DNA from 4 places in the Janthinobacterium amylolyticum genome. Region 3 is predicted to be linked to each of the others. Evidence: predicted binding sites of a transcription regulator. Region 3 holds the regulator's gene; each other region holds the start of a gene.
The links. Region 3 encodes FNR, which switches genes on or off when oxygen is low (the NO sensors DNR and NnrR bind a similar motif). Its sites were predicted from a motif close to TTGATNNNNATCAA; they were not measured.
Positions count from the first base shown of each region.

Region 1 (4,210 bases), on a different contig from region 3:
GGCTTTTATCACTTCTTCCTCGACGATGGCACGGTGTATGACGCCAGCACGCGCCACCTGGTCAGCAGCACGCGTTTCGTCTTCAATTACGCCATGGCGTACCGCCGCTTCGGCGGCGACGATTATCTGGCGGCCGTGCGCCACGGCGTGGCCTTTTTGCGCGACGCGCACCGCGACCCGGCCACGGGCGGCTATGCCTGGCAATTGTCGTGGAAAGATGGCGTCAGGACGGTCGAAGACGGCGCCAACCACTGCTACGGCCTGGCCTTCGTGCTGCTGGCGTATGCGCATGCCCTGCAGGCAGGCTTGCCGGAAGCGCGCGCGTATCTGGACGAAACGTTCGAATTGATGGAGCAGCGCTTCTGGCTGCCCGAACATGGCCTGTACGCGGATGTGGCCAGCGCCGACTGGTCTGTTCTGGATGGCTACCGGGGCCAGAACGCCAACATGCATGCGTGCGAAGCCATGCTGGCCGCGTTCGAGGCGACGGGCGAGGCGCGCTACCTGCACCGCGCAGAAACCTTGGCGCACAACATCACGGTGCGCCAGGCGGGCCTGGCGGACGGCATGATCTGGGAGCATTACAAGCCTGACTGGGCTATCGACTGGGACTACAACCTGCACGACAAGAGCAATATCTTTCGCCCGTGGGGCTACCAGCCCGGCCATTTCACGGAATGGGCCAAGCTGCTGCTGATCATGGAGCGCCACGCCAGGTTCATGGCCGGTCCGTCGGACTGGCTGCTGCCGCGCGCGCGTCAATTGTATGACACGGCCCTGGCCAAGGCCTGGGATGGCACGCATGGCGGCATCCACTATGGTTTCGGCCCGCACGATGAAATCTGCGATGGCGACAAATACTTCTGGGTGCAGGCGGAAAGCTTCGCGGCGGCCGCCGTGCTGGCCGCGCGCACGGGCGACGCGGCCTACTGGCACAGCTATGACAAGATCTGGGATTACAGCTGGCGCCACTTCGTCGACCATGAACATGGCGCCTGGTACCGCATCCTGACGCCCGAGAACCAAAAAATCAGCCAGGAGAAAAGCCCGGCCGGCAAGACCGACTATCACACCATGGGCGCCTGCTACGAAGTGCTGAACGTGATTGGCGGTGCCGCATGAGCGCCGCTTTCCCTGCCTTTGTTTCAGCCGGCGAAGCGCTGACGGACATGCTGCGCACGGGCGGCGACCAGTGGAGCAGCCAGGTGGGCGGCTCGACCTGGAACGTGGCGCGCGTGATGGCGCGCCTGGGCGTGCCCAGCGCCTTTGCGGGCGGTGTCAGCCTCGATGTCTTCGGCGACGCGCTGGCACGGGCGACGGACGTGGCGGGCCTGGACATGCGCTTCCTGCAGCGCTATGCGAAGTCGCCGCTGCTGGCCATCGTGCATGAACTGCATCCGCCCACGTATTACTTCATCGGCGACGACAGCGCCGACCTGCATTTCGACGCGGCGCAGCTGCCGGCCGGCTGGATGCAGGGGGCGCAGTGGGTGCATTTCGGCGGCATCAGCCTGGCGCGCGAACCGCTGGCGGGCAAGCTGGTGGCGCTGGCGCAGCAGCTCAAGGCGGCCGGCGTGAAGATCAGCTATGACCCGAACTTCCGCGTCATGATGGATGAACGCTACGACGCCACCCTGCAGCGCATGACGCAGCTGGCCGACGTGGTCAAGGTGTCCGATGAAGACCTGGCGGGCCTGTTCCGCCACGGCGATGTCAATGCCGCGTTCGCCACGCTGCGCGGCTGGAACCCGCAGGCGACCTATCTGTACACCTGCGGCGCGCAGGGCGCGGCCCTGTACCAGGGCGAGCAGGTATGGCAGGCGGCGCCGCCGCAGATCGAGGTGGTCGATTCCGTGGGCGCGGGCGACGCCAGCATCGGTGGTTTGCTGTACAGCCTGATGTACCGGCCTGACGCGGACTATGGCGAGCACCTGCGCTTCGCCGTCGCTGCCGGGGCAGGCGCCTGCCTGGCCGCCGGTGGCTCCCCGCCATCCGTGGAACTGGTGGAGTCGCTGGCCGCGCGCACCGTGCTGCACTAACACAGCCACCGCGCAGTGCGCCAGGCCGGAAAGCGCCTGGCGTACCGCGCACATCTTTTGCGCAATGCAAAAGGTTTTCAAGCCTGGCTTGATCTGTGTCGAAAGACGCAAACTCTCCCGTTTGGCCTACCTTGTTATCAGCAAGACTCCTACACGTGTGCCCCGTGGCGCTGCCTAGAATGGGAACCTCATTGACGTTCACATTCGCACAACTGGAGAAAACATCATGGCCACCCAATCTCATCAGGCAGCTTCCGTTTCCTCAACACAAGCTGGCATGCCCGACATGGACGCGATCGAACTGCTGACGCAGGATCATCAGACCGTCAGGGAGCTGTTCGACCAGTACGACACCCTCAGCGACCGCTCACTGGTCAGCAAGCGCAAGCTGGCCTTGAAAATCTGCCAGGAACTGAGCAAGCATGCGATGGTGGAAGAGGAGCTTTTCTATCCTGCCGTGCGCGACGCCAGCCGCCAGAATGAAGACCTGATCGACGAAGCGATTGTTGAACACGCTTCAGCGAAGGAATTGATCGCGCAAATCGTTGCCATGGCGCCCGGCGAAGACTTGTACGATGCCAAGGTCAAGGTCTTGTCCGAACAGATCGAACACCATGTCTCGGAGGAGGAAGGAGACATTTTTCCGAGAGCGCGCGAGGCGCAGCTCGACTTGCAGGCCCTGAGCAGCCAGATCGCGGCGCGCAAGGCTGAAATCGAGCTGCCCGACATGCAGGCGTAAACGCTGGCCGCCTGCTTATGGGCTGACTTGCAGCTGGCCCGCTGGCCCCCATGGCCCCGACGAGGCCCGTGCCATCAGGGTAAATGCCATCAGATGGTGCGTGGCGGGCGCCGTTTCTCCCGCGCGGCGCTGGCGGATCTCGTCGATCACCAGGGTGACGGCGGCGCGCGCCATGTCGGCGATGGGCTGGTGGATGGTGCTCAGTTCCGGCCACACGGTGGTGGCGACGGGTGTGTCGTCGAAGCCGCACACGCTGATATCCTGCGGTACCTGCAAACCCATGCCATGCGCCACGGCCAGGGTGGCGGCCGCCATGTCGTCATTGCTGGCGAAGATGGCGCTGGGGCGCGGATCGGCGGCCAGCAGCTGGCGTGCCGCGTCGAGGCCCGAGCGGTAAGTAAAATAGCCTTGCGCCACGCGCTGCGGCGGCACGGGCAAGCCCGCCTCGCGCATGGCGTCTTCGAAGGCCTGGCGGCGCAGCAGGGCGGGCGTGTGCTCCGGATCGCCTTCGATGAAGCCGATGTCGCGGTGGCCCAGGGCGATCAGGTGGCGCGTCATGGCCAGCGCGCCTTCGTAGTCGTCGATGCGCACGGCCGACACGTCGGGCGAAGGCCGCGCCGTGGCCACGGCGATGGCGGGGATGCCCATCTGATTCAGTTGCGCCAGCACCTGCGGCGAGTCGCACAGGGGCGGCGGCACGAGGATGCCGTCCACGCCGGCCGCCACCAGGCAGTCGATAGCGGCGCGCTGGCTGGCCAGGTCGCCGCAGCGTTCCAGCAGCAGCTGGCCGCCGCCCTGGCGGCACTGGTCCATGGCGCCGACGAGGAATTCGCTGAGGAAGGCCGCGCTGGGGTTGCTGTACAACAGGCCGATGCGCAGGGTGCCCGTGCGCGCCGCCCTGGCCGCCAGGTTTGGCTGGTAGTGCAGGCTGGCGATCGCCGCCTCGACCTTGCCGCGCGTGGCGGCGCTGACGCTGGCGCGCCCGTTGATCACGCGCGACACTGTCATGGCCGACACGCCGGCCACGCGCGCCACGTCGTGCACGGTGGCGCCGCTGCTGCTGTCGATGGTGGCGGGCGCGCCTGGCGCCGCCTTATTCGAGGTGGCCACCGAATTTCAGCTTGCCGCTGATGCGCATGCCGTGCAACTGGCCTTCGTCCAGTTCGGCGGGGCTGGTGCGCTGCGCCGTGTCGCGCCGCGCCAGTCCCACCGACAGGATATCGAGCATCATCAGCTGCAGCAGGCGCACGATCATGGGCACGAAATTGAGGTTGCCTTCCGGATGGTTCAGGGTCAGCAGCACGTCGGCCAGCTTGGCCAGCGGCGAGCCACTGGCCGTGATCGCCAGCACGCGCGCGCCGCAGCCCTGCGCCACCTTGACGGTGCGCAGCAGCTCGGGCAGGGCGCCGGAACGGGAAATGACCAGCGCCAC
Region 1 covers NZ_JBNYXL010000004.1:110,448-114,657, reverse strand. The annotation lists gene ACQ4WR_RS09780 (AGE family epimerase/isomerase) at 1-1,122, shown strand, start outside; gene ACQ4WR_RS09775 (carbohydrate kinase family protein) at 1,119-2,039, shown strand; gene ACQ4WR_RS09770 (hemerythrin domain-containing protein) at 2,326-2,778, shown strand; gene ACQ4WR_RS09765 (LacI family DNA-binding transcriptional regulator) at 2,794-3,888, opposite strand; gene ACQ4WR_RS09760 (glucokinase) at 3,872-4,210, opposite strand, start outside.
Region 1: ACQ4WR_RS09770 (hemerythrin domain-containing protein) is a predicted target of FNR. The motif match lies at 2,128-2,141, and genes of this name have one in related genera.

Region 2 (4,210 bases), on a different contig from region 3:
CGCACTTCGGAAGCGACGACGGCAAAGCCACGGCCCTGTTCGCCCGCGCGCGCCGCTTCCACCGCCGCGTTCAGGGCGAGGATGTTGGTCTGGAAGGAAATACCGTCGATCACGCCGATTATGTCCACGATCTGGCGCGAATTGGCGCGGATGGTCGCCATCGTCGCCACCGCCTGCTGCATCGCCGTACCCCCTTGCACGGCCAGGTCGGACGCTTGCGCCGCCAGGTCGCAGGCCAGCTGGGCATTGTTGGCATTGTCGTTGACGGCTTCCGTCAGGGTTTCCATGGCGCTCGACGTTTCTTCCAGTGAACTGGCTTGCATTTCCGTGCGCGCCGACAAGTCCAGGTTGCCGCTGGCAATTTCATGCGAGGCCGTGTCGATCGATTGCACGGCCTCCATGATGGTGCGCAGCGTCTGGTTCAAGTTGGCGATGGTCTGGTCCAGCACGCGCGACGTGTCGGCGATCTCGTCATTGCCCTGCTTGGGCGCGCCGGCCGTCAGCTTGCCGGCCGCCAGGTCTTGCACGGCGTCGGCGATGCCGCGTATCTCGGCCAGCATGGCGCGCCGCACCAGCATGGTCACCACGATGGACAGCACGATGGACAACAGCACGGTCAGCAGCAAGCTCCAGCCCAGGCTGCGAAATTCCGCGCTGGCCGTCGCGTGCGCCTGGCTGCTGAGGGTGGTTTCCAGCGCCGACAGCTGCGCCAGCTGTGCATTGAACTGGACGAACTGCGTCTCCGCCTTGAGCATGGAATTGGTGGCGATCGATTGATCCATCTGCGCCATTTCCATGGTTTCCAGCACCGCTTTGCGGTAGCCGGCCAGCGCCGTGATGGCCGCATCGACCAGGCTGCGCTCGGCGCCCGTGGCCGTGCCGCGCAGCGCCGCCAGCTGGGTGCCGATGGCGGCGTGGCGCAGCTTGATCTGCTGCTCCAGCGTATCGATACGGGCCTTGGCGAAACTGCCATTGGTCCATGACAGCAGCTGGTACATATTGCCGTGCACATGCTTGGCGTCGCCCGCCACGTCGGCGGCGGCCTTCAGGTGCGTGATGCGTACCTGCACCATGTTTTCCAGCGAGGCATTTTGCCGCACCATGCCATACCAGGCGCCGGCCGAACTGAGTATCAGCAGCAGCAGGACCAGCGCGGGCGCCAGCAGCAATTTTGGTCCGATGCGTAGTTTATTGAGCATGTCTGACTCCTGCCAGTGGCTGTGCACGCCGCAGGGCCGCGGCAGCCAGCCGCCGCGCCCGCACTGCGCCGGGGATGGCTATTTTTTGTAGATGCCCGCTTCCAGCACCACGTCGTTGACGCGCAGGATGTAGGTGGTCTTCGGCTCGATCTTGCCGCTGGTGGGATTCTTGTACTGGTAATCGACCCAGCCCTTGCCCTGTTTTTGCGCCAGCTCGATGATTTCACGGCGATACTTCTTGCCATTCGCATCCGGCACATCCGTCAAATCCTTACCCACGATGGACGGGTTGATGGGATGGGCCAGCACGATGCCTGTCTTGATGTCGCGCATGTCCACATACAGCGAACCCTGGACGAAATCGGGATCCTTCGCCGTGATTTTCTTCATCATTTCTTCCTTGCCATGCGCCTTCATGTAGGCGGCACCCCGTTCGGCCATGGCGATGGCATCTTTTTCCGTGGGCTCGACGGCGGCGCTGGCGCTGGCAAATGCCAGGCACAGCAGGCTACCCGTGAATAAGCGTTTCATGAAAGCTCCTTGTGAATATCGATGGATGTGTTGCCAAGCCGTAATTTACGTCGCGCTGGTCCCCCTCAAGTTGCGCTGGCACAAACTAAGGTGTTGCTCACAGGCAGCTTGCGGCGTATTGCCATGGTTGTTGATATGCGGCAATTTGGTTCCGCATGGCAAGAACTATGATGACTTTCGCAGCATGCCAAGTATTCGCCGCATGCGGAAAAATAGGCTGGAACTGGCCGGAATCGGGCCGGTTTCATGGAAGTTATCGATCTTTACTGGCAAGGAGCCGACCGTGTCCGCACTCATTACCGAGCCGTTCTCACCCAAGTTCAAACCATATACGCGGCAAACCATCCAGCAGGCGCGGCAGTGGGCCTGGATGCCGGACGAGCAGCGCGAAGCCGTGCAAGTGGTCTCGCATGTGTTGCCATTTCGCACGAATGAATACGTGCTCGACCAGCTGATCGACTGGAACAATATTCCGGACGATCCCATCTATCGTCTGGTCTTTCCCCACCGCGACATGCTGCCGCCCGAGCAGTACGCGCATTTGCGCGAGCTGGTGCTGGTCAAGCGGGACAAGGCGGCCATTGATGCCTATGTGCACGGCTTGCGCCTGGGCATGAATCCCCATCCGGCCGGGCAGATGACGCACAACGTGCCACGTGTCAACGATGCGCCCGTGCGCGGCCTGCAGCATAAATATGCGCAGACGGTGCTGTTCTTCCCCAGCGCCGGCCAGACCTGCCACGCATATTGCACTTTCTGTTTCCGCTGGCCCCAGTTCGTCGGCATGGACGATATGAAGTTCGATGCGCGCGAGTCGCATGAGCTGGCCGCCTACCTGAAGCTGCATCCGGAAGTAACGGACGTGCTGATCACGGGCGGCGACCCGATGATCATGAACACGCGGCAACTGGCCGCCTATCTGGAGCCGCTGCTGGAGCCGGGTCTCGAGCACATCCAGAACATTCGCATCGGCACCAAGGCGGTGGCGTATTGGCCGCAGCGCTTTGTCTCCGACCGCGATGCGGATGATTTGATGCGCCTGTTCGAGCGCATCGTCAAGGCGGGCAAGAACCTGGCCGTGATGGGGCATTACAGCCATGCTGTCGAGTTGCGCCAGGACATCGCCCAGCAAGCCGTGAAGCGCATCGTTTCCACGGGTGCCACCTTGCGCATGCAGGGGCCGCTGATCCGCCACATCAATGAAGACCCGAACAGCTGGGCCGAACTGTGGCAGACGGGCACGCGGCTGGGAGCGATTCCGTATTACATGTTTGTCGAACGGGACACGGGTCCGCGCGGCTATTTCGAGTTGCCCCTGGCAAAAGCGCACGAGATTTTCCAGGCTGCCTACCAGATGGTGTCCGGCCTGTCGCGCACGGTGCGGGGACCGTCCATGAGCGCGTTTCCCGGCAAGATCGTCATCGACGGCATCGTCACCATCAATGGCGAAAAACTGTTCGCCCTGCAGTTCTTGCAGGCGCGCAATCCGGACTGGGTGCGCCGGCCGTTCTATGCGAAATTCGATGCGGAAGCGACGTGGATGGATCACTTGAAACCCGCGTTCGGCCACGATAAATTCTTCTTCGAGACGGATGAACCTGTGCCACAGGTGCCGCATAAAGTCATCCGCCTGGCGCAGGCTGCCTGAGCATGCACGGCGGCGCAGCAGCGCGCCCCGGCGTGGCCGTGTTTTGCCTGGTGTTCCTGCCGTTCGCGCTTGGGCATTATCTGTCGTGCCTGCTGCGCGGCGTGAATGCCGTGCTGACGGCGGAATTGCTGGGCGCCATCGCCCTGACGCCTGCCCAGCTGGGACTGCTGACCAGCGCCTTCTTTCTCGCCTTTGCACTGGTGCAATTGCCGGTTGGCATGGCGCTCGACCGCTACGGTCCCCGCACCGTGCAAGTGTGGCTGCTGGCGCTGGCGGCCGCCGGCGTGTGGCTGTTTAGCCGGGGCCACAGTTTTACCGAACTGATGTGGGCGCGGGCCATGATGGGCGCCGGGCTGGGCGGCTGCTTCATGGCGGCCGTGAAGGCGATCTCGTGCGCCATCGCCCCCGCGCGCCTGCCGTCCGTGCATGGCTACCTGATCGCCGTCGGCGGCCTCGGCGCGGCCACGGCCACCATGCCTGTCAAGCTGGCGCTGCATTACACGGACTGGCGCGGCATCTTCCTGGGGCTGGCGCTGGCGGTGCTGGCCATCGGCTTGCTGATCCGTATCTTGTCGCCGGCCACGCCCGCGCCTGCCGCCGCGGTCAACAAGGCCAGCGTGTGGAGCGTCTACCGCGACCCGGCTTTTCGCCGCACCATCGGCTTGATCCTGTTGCCGCACACGGTGTTCTTTGGCGTGCAAGGCTTGTGGATAGGTCGCTGGCTGGCCGATGTGGGCGGCCTGTCCGACGACAATGTCGCGTATCTGCTGTACCTGGGCATGGCGGCCGTCATCTTCGGCGCCATCGGCATGGGCATGCTGACGGAGTGGGC
Region 2 covers NZ_JBNYXL010000002.1:132,765-136,974, forward strand. The annotation lists gene ACQ4WR_RS04195 (methyl-accepting chemotaxis protein) at 1-1,199, opposite strand, end outside; gene ACQ4WR_RS04200 (cache domain-containing protein) at 1,278-1,730, opposite strand; gene ACQ4WR_RS04205 (KamA family radical SAM protein) at 2,101-3,378, shown strand; gene ACQ4WR_RS04210 (MFS transporter) at 3,381-4,210, shown strand, end outside.
Region 2: ACQ4WR_RS04205 (KamA family radical SAM protein) is a predicted target of FNR. The motif match lies at 1,861-1,874, and genes of this name have one in related genera.

Region 3 (4,210 bases):
TTCTTGCTTTCCGCCACGCTGACGGCCACCACCACTTCGCCGCTTTCCGTAAATTTGATGGCGTTGCCGGCCAGGTTGACGAGGATTTGCTGCAGGCGCTGGGCGTCGCCGACGAGGCGGCGCGGCACCTCCGGTTCGACCGCGATGGCCAGTTCCAGTTCCTTTTCGCCCGCATTCATGGTCATCGTCGTGGCCAGGGTGTTCATGACTTCATCGAGGTCGAACTCGACGGGCGACAAGTCCATGCGGCGCGCTTCGATCTTGGAAAAATCCAGCACGTCGTTGAGGATGCCCAGCAGCGACTGGCCCGCCACGCGCACCATGGTCAGGTACTTGCGCTGCTCGGTGTCGAGCTTGGTATTGCCCAGCAAATACACCATGCCCAGCACGGCATTCAAGGGCGTGCGGATTTCATGGCTCATGTTGGCGACAAAATCGCTTTTCGCGCGGTTGGCCGCCTCGGCGCGGTCGCGCTCCCGCTCCAGTTCGCTGGCGCGCGCCTCGATCTCCTGCTGCAGCCGGTCGCGTTCGCTCATCAGGCCGTTGAACGCTTCCGTCAGCTCGCCGATTTCATCGCGCTGCTGTACCGGCACGGGCGTAAAGCGGCTGCCGGAGCGGCGCAGCGACAGCAGGGTGTCGCGCAGGCGCACCAGCGGCGACAGCAGGCGCACCGTGACCCAGGCCAGCACGGCGGCGGCCAGCAGCGAGGCGCCGATACTCCACAGCACCAGCCGGTACAGCACGCCATTGAAGGGCTCGAACGCATCGGCCACGGGCAGCGAGGCGGCCAGCAGCCAGTTGACGGACTTCAATCGCTTGAAGCTGTTGACGGCCGTCACGCCGCGGCTGTTGGTGCTGACCATGCTGCCCTCGCCATCTTCCTTCAGCAGCTGCGTCGTGACGGGGTTGGCGTTGGGCGCGCGCGGCTGCAGCAGCCGGCTGGCATCGGGGTACAGCACATAGCGCGGCACGGCTTCGCGCGTGAGGATGAAGTAATAGCCGCTCTTGCCCACCTTGGCCGTGCGCAAATGGCCCAGCATATTGTCCTTGTACAGGCGCAGCACGCCGATGACGATGCCGGCCACCTCGCCGTTGCTGTCCAGCACGGGCGCCACCATCTGCACGATGGGCAGATGGCTGGTCTTGCCCAGCATCGGTTCCGTGATCATCGCCTGTTTCGTGCGCATCACCGTCTGGAAGTAGGCGCGGTCGGCCACGTCGACACCGTTACGCCCTGGCACTTCGGGCACGTTGGCCACCACCTTGCCCTGCGTGTCGAGCACCAGTACATCGTCGAACAGGGCCAGCATGGCGCGCTGCTTGTAGTACTCGCGCAACTGGGCGGTGTCGGCCATCAGGGACGCAGGCTGGTGGCGCGCGGTCTGGGTGATGATGTCGAGCAGCATGGCCAGCTTGTCGTCGAGCTCGTCTGCGGTGCGCTCGATCAGGGCCGTTTGCTGGCTCAGCAGGACTTGCGTGAAATCGTCGCGCATGTGTTTCACCTGCACCATGGTAACTACGGCGATCATGGCGATCGACGTCAAACTGGTGGCCAGCGCGACTTTTGCTTTAATGCCGAGAGGCTTCATGATTTCCTTTTCAGTCCCAGAGGACAGGCGGCAGATAATGCTGTCAGGAATTTTCCTATCAATACGTTAACTTGGCAAGCACGGCTCGTCGAATTCCACGCCCCGGCGCAGGCTTTTGTGGATGTTGCCATAAAATTAAATGCCGAACGTCGTTTATTCAGTGAAATTACGGGGAATTAGGGTGAAATTGGCGTGAAATTGGCACATGGCAACGCACTATGCAGTAAACTTGTTGTTGCATTTTTCTAAAAGGGTCTGACATGACAGAAGCGCTACTCTCTCCAGCCTTGCCCACCGTGAACGTGGAAGCGTTGCGTGCGCGCTGCTCGACGTGCAGCATGCATCAATTGTGCCTGCCGATGGGCCTCGATGTGGGTGACATGGACAGGCTGGACCAGATTATCGGCCGCCGCCGCAAGGTCGTGCGCGGCGCCTCGCTGTTCCGCATCGGCGACTCGTTCCAGAACCTGTACGCGATCCGCCTGGGCCACTTCAAGACGTACCAGATCAATCCTGGCGGCGAAGAGCAGGTGACGGGTTTCCAGATGGCGGGCGAACTGCTGGGCATGGACGCCATCAGCGCCGACCGCCACCACTGCAATGCCGTGGCGCTGGAAGACAGCGAAGTATGTGAAATTCCGTTTTCCAGCCTGGAACAATTGCTGGGCAATATGCCTACCCTGCTGCGCCATTTCCACCGCATGATGAGCCAGGAAATCACGCGCGAGCAAAGCGTGATGCTGTTGCTGGGCAATATGCAGGCGACGCAGCGTTTTGCCGCCTTCATCGTCAACCTGGCGTCGCGCTACGAGGCGCGTGGCTATTCGGGCAGCAATTTCCAGCTGCGCATGTCGCGCGAGGAAATCGGCAACTACCTGGGCCTGACCATCGAGAGCGTCAGCCGTTTATTGTCGAAGTTCAAGAAGGAAGGCTGGCTGCGCGTGTCGAACCGCGAGATCGAGATCTTGCAGCCGGCCAAACTGAAGGCCATCACGGCCGGTACGGACGTCTGCAAATAAGGCTTATAACTCTTCATCCGCATGCAGCGCGATGCTGCGTTGCGCTGGCCAGGTCCAGATACCGGACAGGCGCCACTCGCGCGTCGTGTTTTCCACCAGCACCTGCCAGCGGCTGCGCTCGAGCATCGGCAGCGCCACGGAAAAATTGCCGGCCGCATCGGGCTGCACCAGCAGCTTGATGTCTTTTTCCGGCAGGGTCGCATGCGCCAGGTGCAGCTGCAACGGTGCCTGGTAGGCCTTGCCGAAGCTGTGCACGGAACCCGTCAGGCGCGCCTGCGCCACGTCATACGCGAGGCTGGTATCCATGGCCAGGTTGCTGGCGGCCGTATCGCGCCGCAAGTCCTGGTTGATGGCCTTGCCCTGCTTGTAGTAGTCGCCCACCACCAGCGCGTCGGGCTGCGTAAATGCGATGTAGCCCATGAAGCTGCCGACGACGACGGACAGGCCGGGGCCGATCATCAGCAGCCATGGCCAGCGGTGCTTGTACCACGGTGCAACGGGGGCTTGCAGTTTCAGACTGTCGGACATGTTGTTCTCCTTGGGGCCAGACCCTTTGGCTTTGACCCCAGCTTTTGCTTCTGGGTTGAAAATACAGTAAACCTGCCGCAGGTTTGATGCTGCCCCTACGGCGAAATACCGGGGTCGGACCCAGGGGATCCGACCCCGGATCAACATCACCGCGGCACGATGAACACGGCGCTTTCACGCACATGCAGCGACGGGTCGTCCAGCGATTGCAGCTCGATGGTGATCTTGTTCGAGCCCTTCTCGCCCACGCCGTGCGGCATGCGCAGGCGGATCGGCCAGCCCAGCGTTTCCGTCGGCTGCAAGGTCACTTCTTCGCGCGTCAGCAAGGTCAGGCCCGGCAAGCCGGCCACGCTGATCTTGAAATGCTGGCTTTGCTCGGAGGTGTTCATGATCTGCAGGCGGTAGACGTTTTCGATCATGCCGTCTTCCACTTCGCGTCCCATGGAACCGCGGTCGCGGATGACATCCATCTTCAATGGCGTGCGCAGGGCCAGCGAGGTACACACGGCGATGATGATCAGCGCCAGGATGGACGTGTAGATCAGCACGCGCGGGCGCATGGCGCGCTGGCGGATCTGCTGCGAATTGAAGTTGTTTTCCATCGCATGGTCGGTGCTGTAGCGTATCAGGCCACGCGGCCGCTCGACCTTGTCCATCACGCTGTTGCAGGCATCGACGCAGGCGGCGCAGCCGATGCATTCATACTGCAGGCCATTGCGGATATCGATGCCGGTCGGACACACCTGCACGCACAAGGTACAGTCGATGCAGTCGCCCAGCTTGGCGTTGTTGCCGGCCTTCTTGCTCATGGCGCCGCGTGGTTCGCCGCGCTTGGCGTCGTAGGTGATGATCAGGGTGTCCTGGTCGAACATGGCGCTCTGGAAGCGCGCATACGGGCACATGTATTTGCACACCTGCTCGCGCAGCCAGCCAGCGTTGCCGTAGGTTGCCAGGCTGTAGAACAGGACCCAGAACCATTCCCAGGGACCGAAGTTCAAGGTGACCACCGATTGCGCCAGTTCCTTGATCGGCGTGAAGTAGCCGACAAAGGTAAAGCCCGTCCACAGGGCGATG
Region 3 covers NZ_JBNYXL010000005.1:394,244-398,453, forward strand. The annotation lists gene ACQ4WR_RS13275 (HAMP domain-containing sensor histidine kinase) at 1-1,589, opposite strand, end outside; gene fnr (fumarate/nitrate reduction transcriptional regulator Fnr) at 1,850-2,608, shown strand; gene ACQ4WR_RS13285 (FixH family protein) at 2,612-3,136, opposite strand; gene ccoG (cytochrome c oxidase accessory protein CcoG) at 3,283-4,210, opposite strand, start outside.

Region 4 (4,210 bases), on a different contig from region 3:
CAGCGATGGCGAGAATGGTAACGTCGGCACTGCAGGCAACGCAAATTGCGCCAGCAAGGCCAGCAACGCCCACCACGCCCCGCGCAGCTACTCGATCGCCTCGCTGCCGTCGGACGGCGAGCTGCAATTGCTGGTGCGCCAGGAAACCCATGCGGATGGCGCCAGGCAGGGCTACGGCCTCGGCTCCGGCTGGCTCACGCGCTTCGCCCCGCTGGGCGGCACCATCCGCCTGCGCCTGCAAGCCAACCCTGCCTTCGCGCCCGCGCTGGTCGACGTGCCCTGCATTTATATCGGCAACGGCTCCGGCCTGGCGGGCCTGCGCTCGCATTTGCGCGCGCGCCAGCGGGCGGGCCTGGCCCGCAACTGGCTGCTATTCGGTGAACGCCAGCAAGCGTTTGACAGCATCTGCGCTGAAGAGTTGCAAGGCTGGCTCGACAATGGCCACCTGGCGCGCCTGGACCGCGTCTTTTCGCGCGATGGCGAGACTGGCCAGCGCGAATACGTGCAGGACCGCCTGCGCGCCAGTGCGCAGGAACTGCGCGCCTGGCTGGAACAGGGAGCGATACTCTACGTGTGCGGCAGCCTGCAAGGCATGGCGGCAGGAATCGATGCTGTACTGCAAGAAATCCTGGGCCAGGATGGCGTCGATGCCCTGCTGGCGGCAGGACGCTACCGCCGCGACGTGTATTGACGCATATCAAACCACCTTGCCTGCCGGCGCCCTGTGTGCGGCGGCGAACGGTGAAACATGGCCAGCAGACTACAGTGGGGACATGGCGGCAGGCATGCCGCCCCCACCCACTTCTGCGAGGCTAGCCATGAAAAACCCCTGGATGAGCATGTATCTGAGCGCCGCCAACCGCATCGCCAACACGGCGCGCGGCCACGCCACGGCGGCCGTCAAGCGCGAGGCGGCAAAAAATACCCGGCAATTGACGCAAGTGTGGATCGACTCTTTCCTGCCGGCTGCGGGCCAGCCGCGCAAGCGCAGGAAATCTGGATAACGGCGCCACATAGCGGCGCCAGATAACGGCGCCACATCAGAATAGCGCCAGATAGCAGCGTGGCGGGCAGGCAAACTGGTGCAGTGCATCACAGCAATTAGTTGAAGTTTCAATCAGGTGGACTAAACTGCAAGCAGGATATGAAAGATATGCGCACGCGATTGAAGTGACCGGCAGGCGCCGCATCCCCGCGCCGCCACCGGCTCATCAGGAGACGACCATGTTGACGCTGAAAGTGCTGGCCTGCCTTGCCCTGTCGGCCCTGTTGCTCGCTCCCCTCGTGCTGAGGGACACCATGCAGACGTCGGCCGGACAACTGATGCAGGTGCCGAACGTGGATGCGCAGGCCTTGTGGGCGCACTGGCCCAAGCACTAAGCCCGAGTAATACGCGCGGCTGAGAACAGTTGAACAGGCGCACCGCTGGCTGCGTTGCTTTGACTTGCCGCACTAGCGTACTGTCTGGTACTGCCTGGGTCAAAGACGCCTTGCCAGCGACGTTTTTCAGCGGCGCCCGGTAACGAAGCGCAGCGTTAAAACCTGCTTTTCAGTGGGACGTGATTCGTATCCCGCTCATTTGTTCCCCATCCGTTTTTTCAGCGCTCCCGCTCACTCCCTCTTCACCACTCTCTTGATCCAGATCATGGATTTACCTCTTCGCTGCGCCCACACTGGAACAGCCCGCTTCGCATCGGGACGGGTTTAACGGGGAGGTTCGCTATGCATGATTCGCATTGGAAAGAGGAGATGGCGCTGGGGGTGCCTGCCATCGACGAGGCGCATGAGGCGCTGTTTCTGGAGCTGGCGCGCTTGTCGCAATTGAGCGACCAGCATTTCAGCGTGGCGTTCCGCGACCTGATCGCGGCCGTCGAGCGCGATTTCCGCGAGGAGGAGGAATTGATGGAGGAAATCGGCTTTCCTTCACTGGCGAACCACCGCGAGCAGCATGCGCGCGTGCTCAGCGGCTTGCATCATGCCTGGGCGGCGGTCGATGAAGGCGACCTGGAGCAAGGGCGCCATGCCTTGTCGCTGCTGCCGCAATGGCTGGTATTTCACCAGGCCACCATGGACCTGGCCCTGGCGGCGGCGCTGGAAATGCTGCAGCGCCAGCCCAACTAAGACGCTTTACAGCAGCAGCACGCTGGCTTGCTCCGGCAAGACGACGCGGTAGTGGCCCGGGTACTTGTCTTCGCCGTCAAAAATCTTGCAGTACACGGGCTGGTTGATGTCATTGACGGCCGCTTCGTTCATCGGCAAGGTGGCGATCAGCTGCTCGCCATCCATCAGCTGCAAGGCACTGCCGCGCTCAGCCTCGCAAAAGGCCAGCGATTGCACGTCATTGGCGAACGGCCGCTTGTACCACGGCGTGATGGCGCGCACGGCACGCCGCGCATCCTGCAATACCTGGCCCACGCGCGTCACATTCCACGCGTCGCGCGCGACAGCGGGCTGGATGACGATATTCGCCGTCAATTCGCCACGTCCCTTGTTCACCAGGAAATGGCCATCCTGTGCGGCGATATCGTCGTTCAGGGGCACGACAAACACGCCCCCTTCGCTCACCTTGATCGGCATCGCCACGCCATGGCCTTGCAAGGCCACGCGCACGTCGTCGATGGTGGCGCTCAGCTTGGCAGGAATCAGCCGCAGGGCCATGACAACATTGCCGCTCGATACTTGCCAGACTTTCCGGGCCGTCAGATAACTGTCGCGGTAAGACATGAAATGCACGCGCGGCGGCTTGGCGTCGGCATTCGCCGTGATGGTCACTGTTTGTGGCGGCAAGGCATCCTGGGCTGGCGCCGCGCTCTGTTCCTGCGGCGCGACGGCGGGCGTGGCCGGCGTGGCCGGCTGCGGCGCGTCGGCGGCCGGCGGCACGCTGGCGCTCTGCGGCGGCGCGGGCGCAGCCGCTGGCGGCGCGTGTTCCTGGGCCTGGGCCAGCGACACGACACACAACCATCCTGCACAGGCAATCCATGTACGCATGCATTTCTTTCATTGAGGAAAATAATTGGTCAGCGCCTGCATTATCGCAGATGCCCACGCAAGCCGCCGTGGACCGGCAGCGCGCACTCAATTGGTGCATACGCTTGCATATTTGGCAAACACAGCTTATATTGATAATGATTCTTATTCACAAAAAGAGCAAGGATCAGGCAAGACCCCAAGCAATGCGCGCACTACTTTTCCACGCCCATCCGCGCCGGGCTTCATGGTGGAACTGCTATCCGAGCCAGATCCCGGGCCAGCGTCACGCCACCCTTCCAGCCACTGCGCCACTCGCCAGACGAGATAGGAAAACTCACGACTAGAATATTCCAGGAAAATAATGCAATCGACTCCAGTACCATGCTCTTCCCGCCAGCCCGCCTTGCGTCCCCTGCCCCGTTTGCTACACAATTGCCTGCTCAGCCTGGCCACCGGCATCGCGTGTGCCGGCCTGTCGCTGCCGGCACTGGCGGCCGAAGCCGAGGCCGATGCGGCCGAGAAGACCATGCCCGCCATCACCATCCTCGGCCAGTCGACGGCCAGCACGCAAGGCACGGGCTCCTACACGGCGGGCGAAGCGCGCAGCGCCACGCGCATGGATTTGTCGCTGCGCGAAACGCCGCAATCGGTCAGCATCATCACACGCCAACTGCTCGACGACCTGGGTGCCGTGCGCCTGGACCAGGCGCTGGCGCAGACGACGGGCATCCAGGTGGGCCAGAACGATACGGAACGCACGACGTTCTATGCGCGCGGCTTCGGCATCAACAACATCCAGATCGACGGCATGGCGCGCGGCGGCAATGCGCCACTGCAAGATACGATCCTGTATGACCGCATCGAAGTCATACGCGGCGCCACCGGCCTGATGGGCGGCAAGGGCGACCCGTCGGCCACCATCAACATGATACGCAAGCGGCCAACGAAAGCCTTCCAGGCCAGCGCCGGGCTCAGCATGGGCCGCTGGGATGACCAGCGCCTCGAGACGGACATTTCCGCGCCGCTGAACGCGGACGGCAGCGTGCGGGCGCGCGCGGCCCTGGCATGGCAAAAGCGCGATTCCTACCTGGACATGTATCACGAGCGCAAGACGGTCGGCATGGCCATCCTTGAAGCGGACTTGCGCCCCGGCACCCTGCTGACGGCCGGCGTCGACTTCCAGGACAACAAGCCCACGGGCGCCACCTGGGGCGCCGTGCCCTACTGGAATGCGGATGGC
Region 4 covers NZ_JBNYXL010000004.1:153,223-157,432, forward strand. The annotation lists gene ACQ4WR_RS09945 (PepSY domain-containing protein) at 1-691, shown strand, start outside; gene ACQ4WR_RS09950 (hypothetical protein) at 819-1,004, shown strand; gene ACQ4WR_RS09955 (hypothetical protein) at 1,225-1,380, shown strand; gene ACQ4WR_RS09960 (bacteriohemerythrin) at 1,723-2,121, shown strand; gene ACQ4WR_RS09965 (hypothetical protein) at 2,128-2,949, opposite strand; gene ACQ4WR_RS09970 (TonB-dependent siderophore receptor) at 3,332-4,210, shown strand, end outside.
Region 4: ACQ4WR_RS09960 (bacteriohemerythrin) is a predicted target of FNR. The motif match lies at 1,634-1,647, and genes of this name have one in related genera.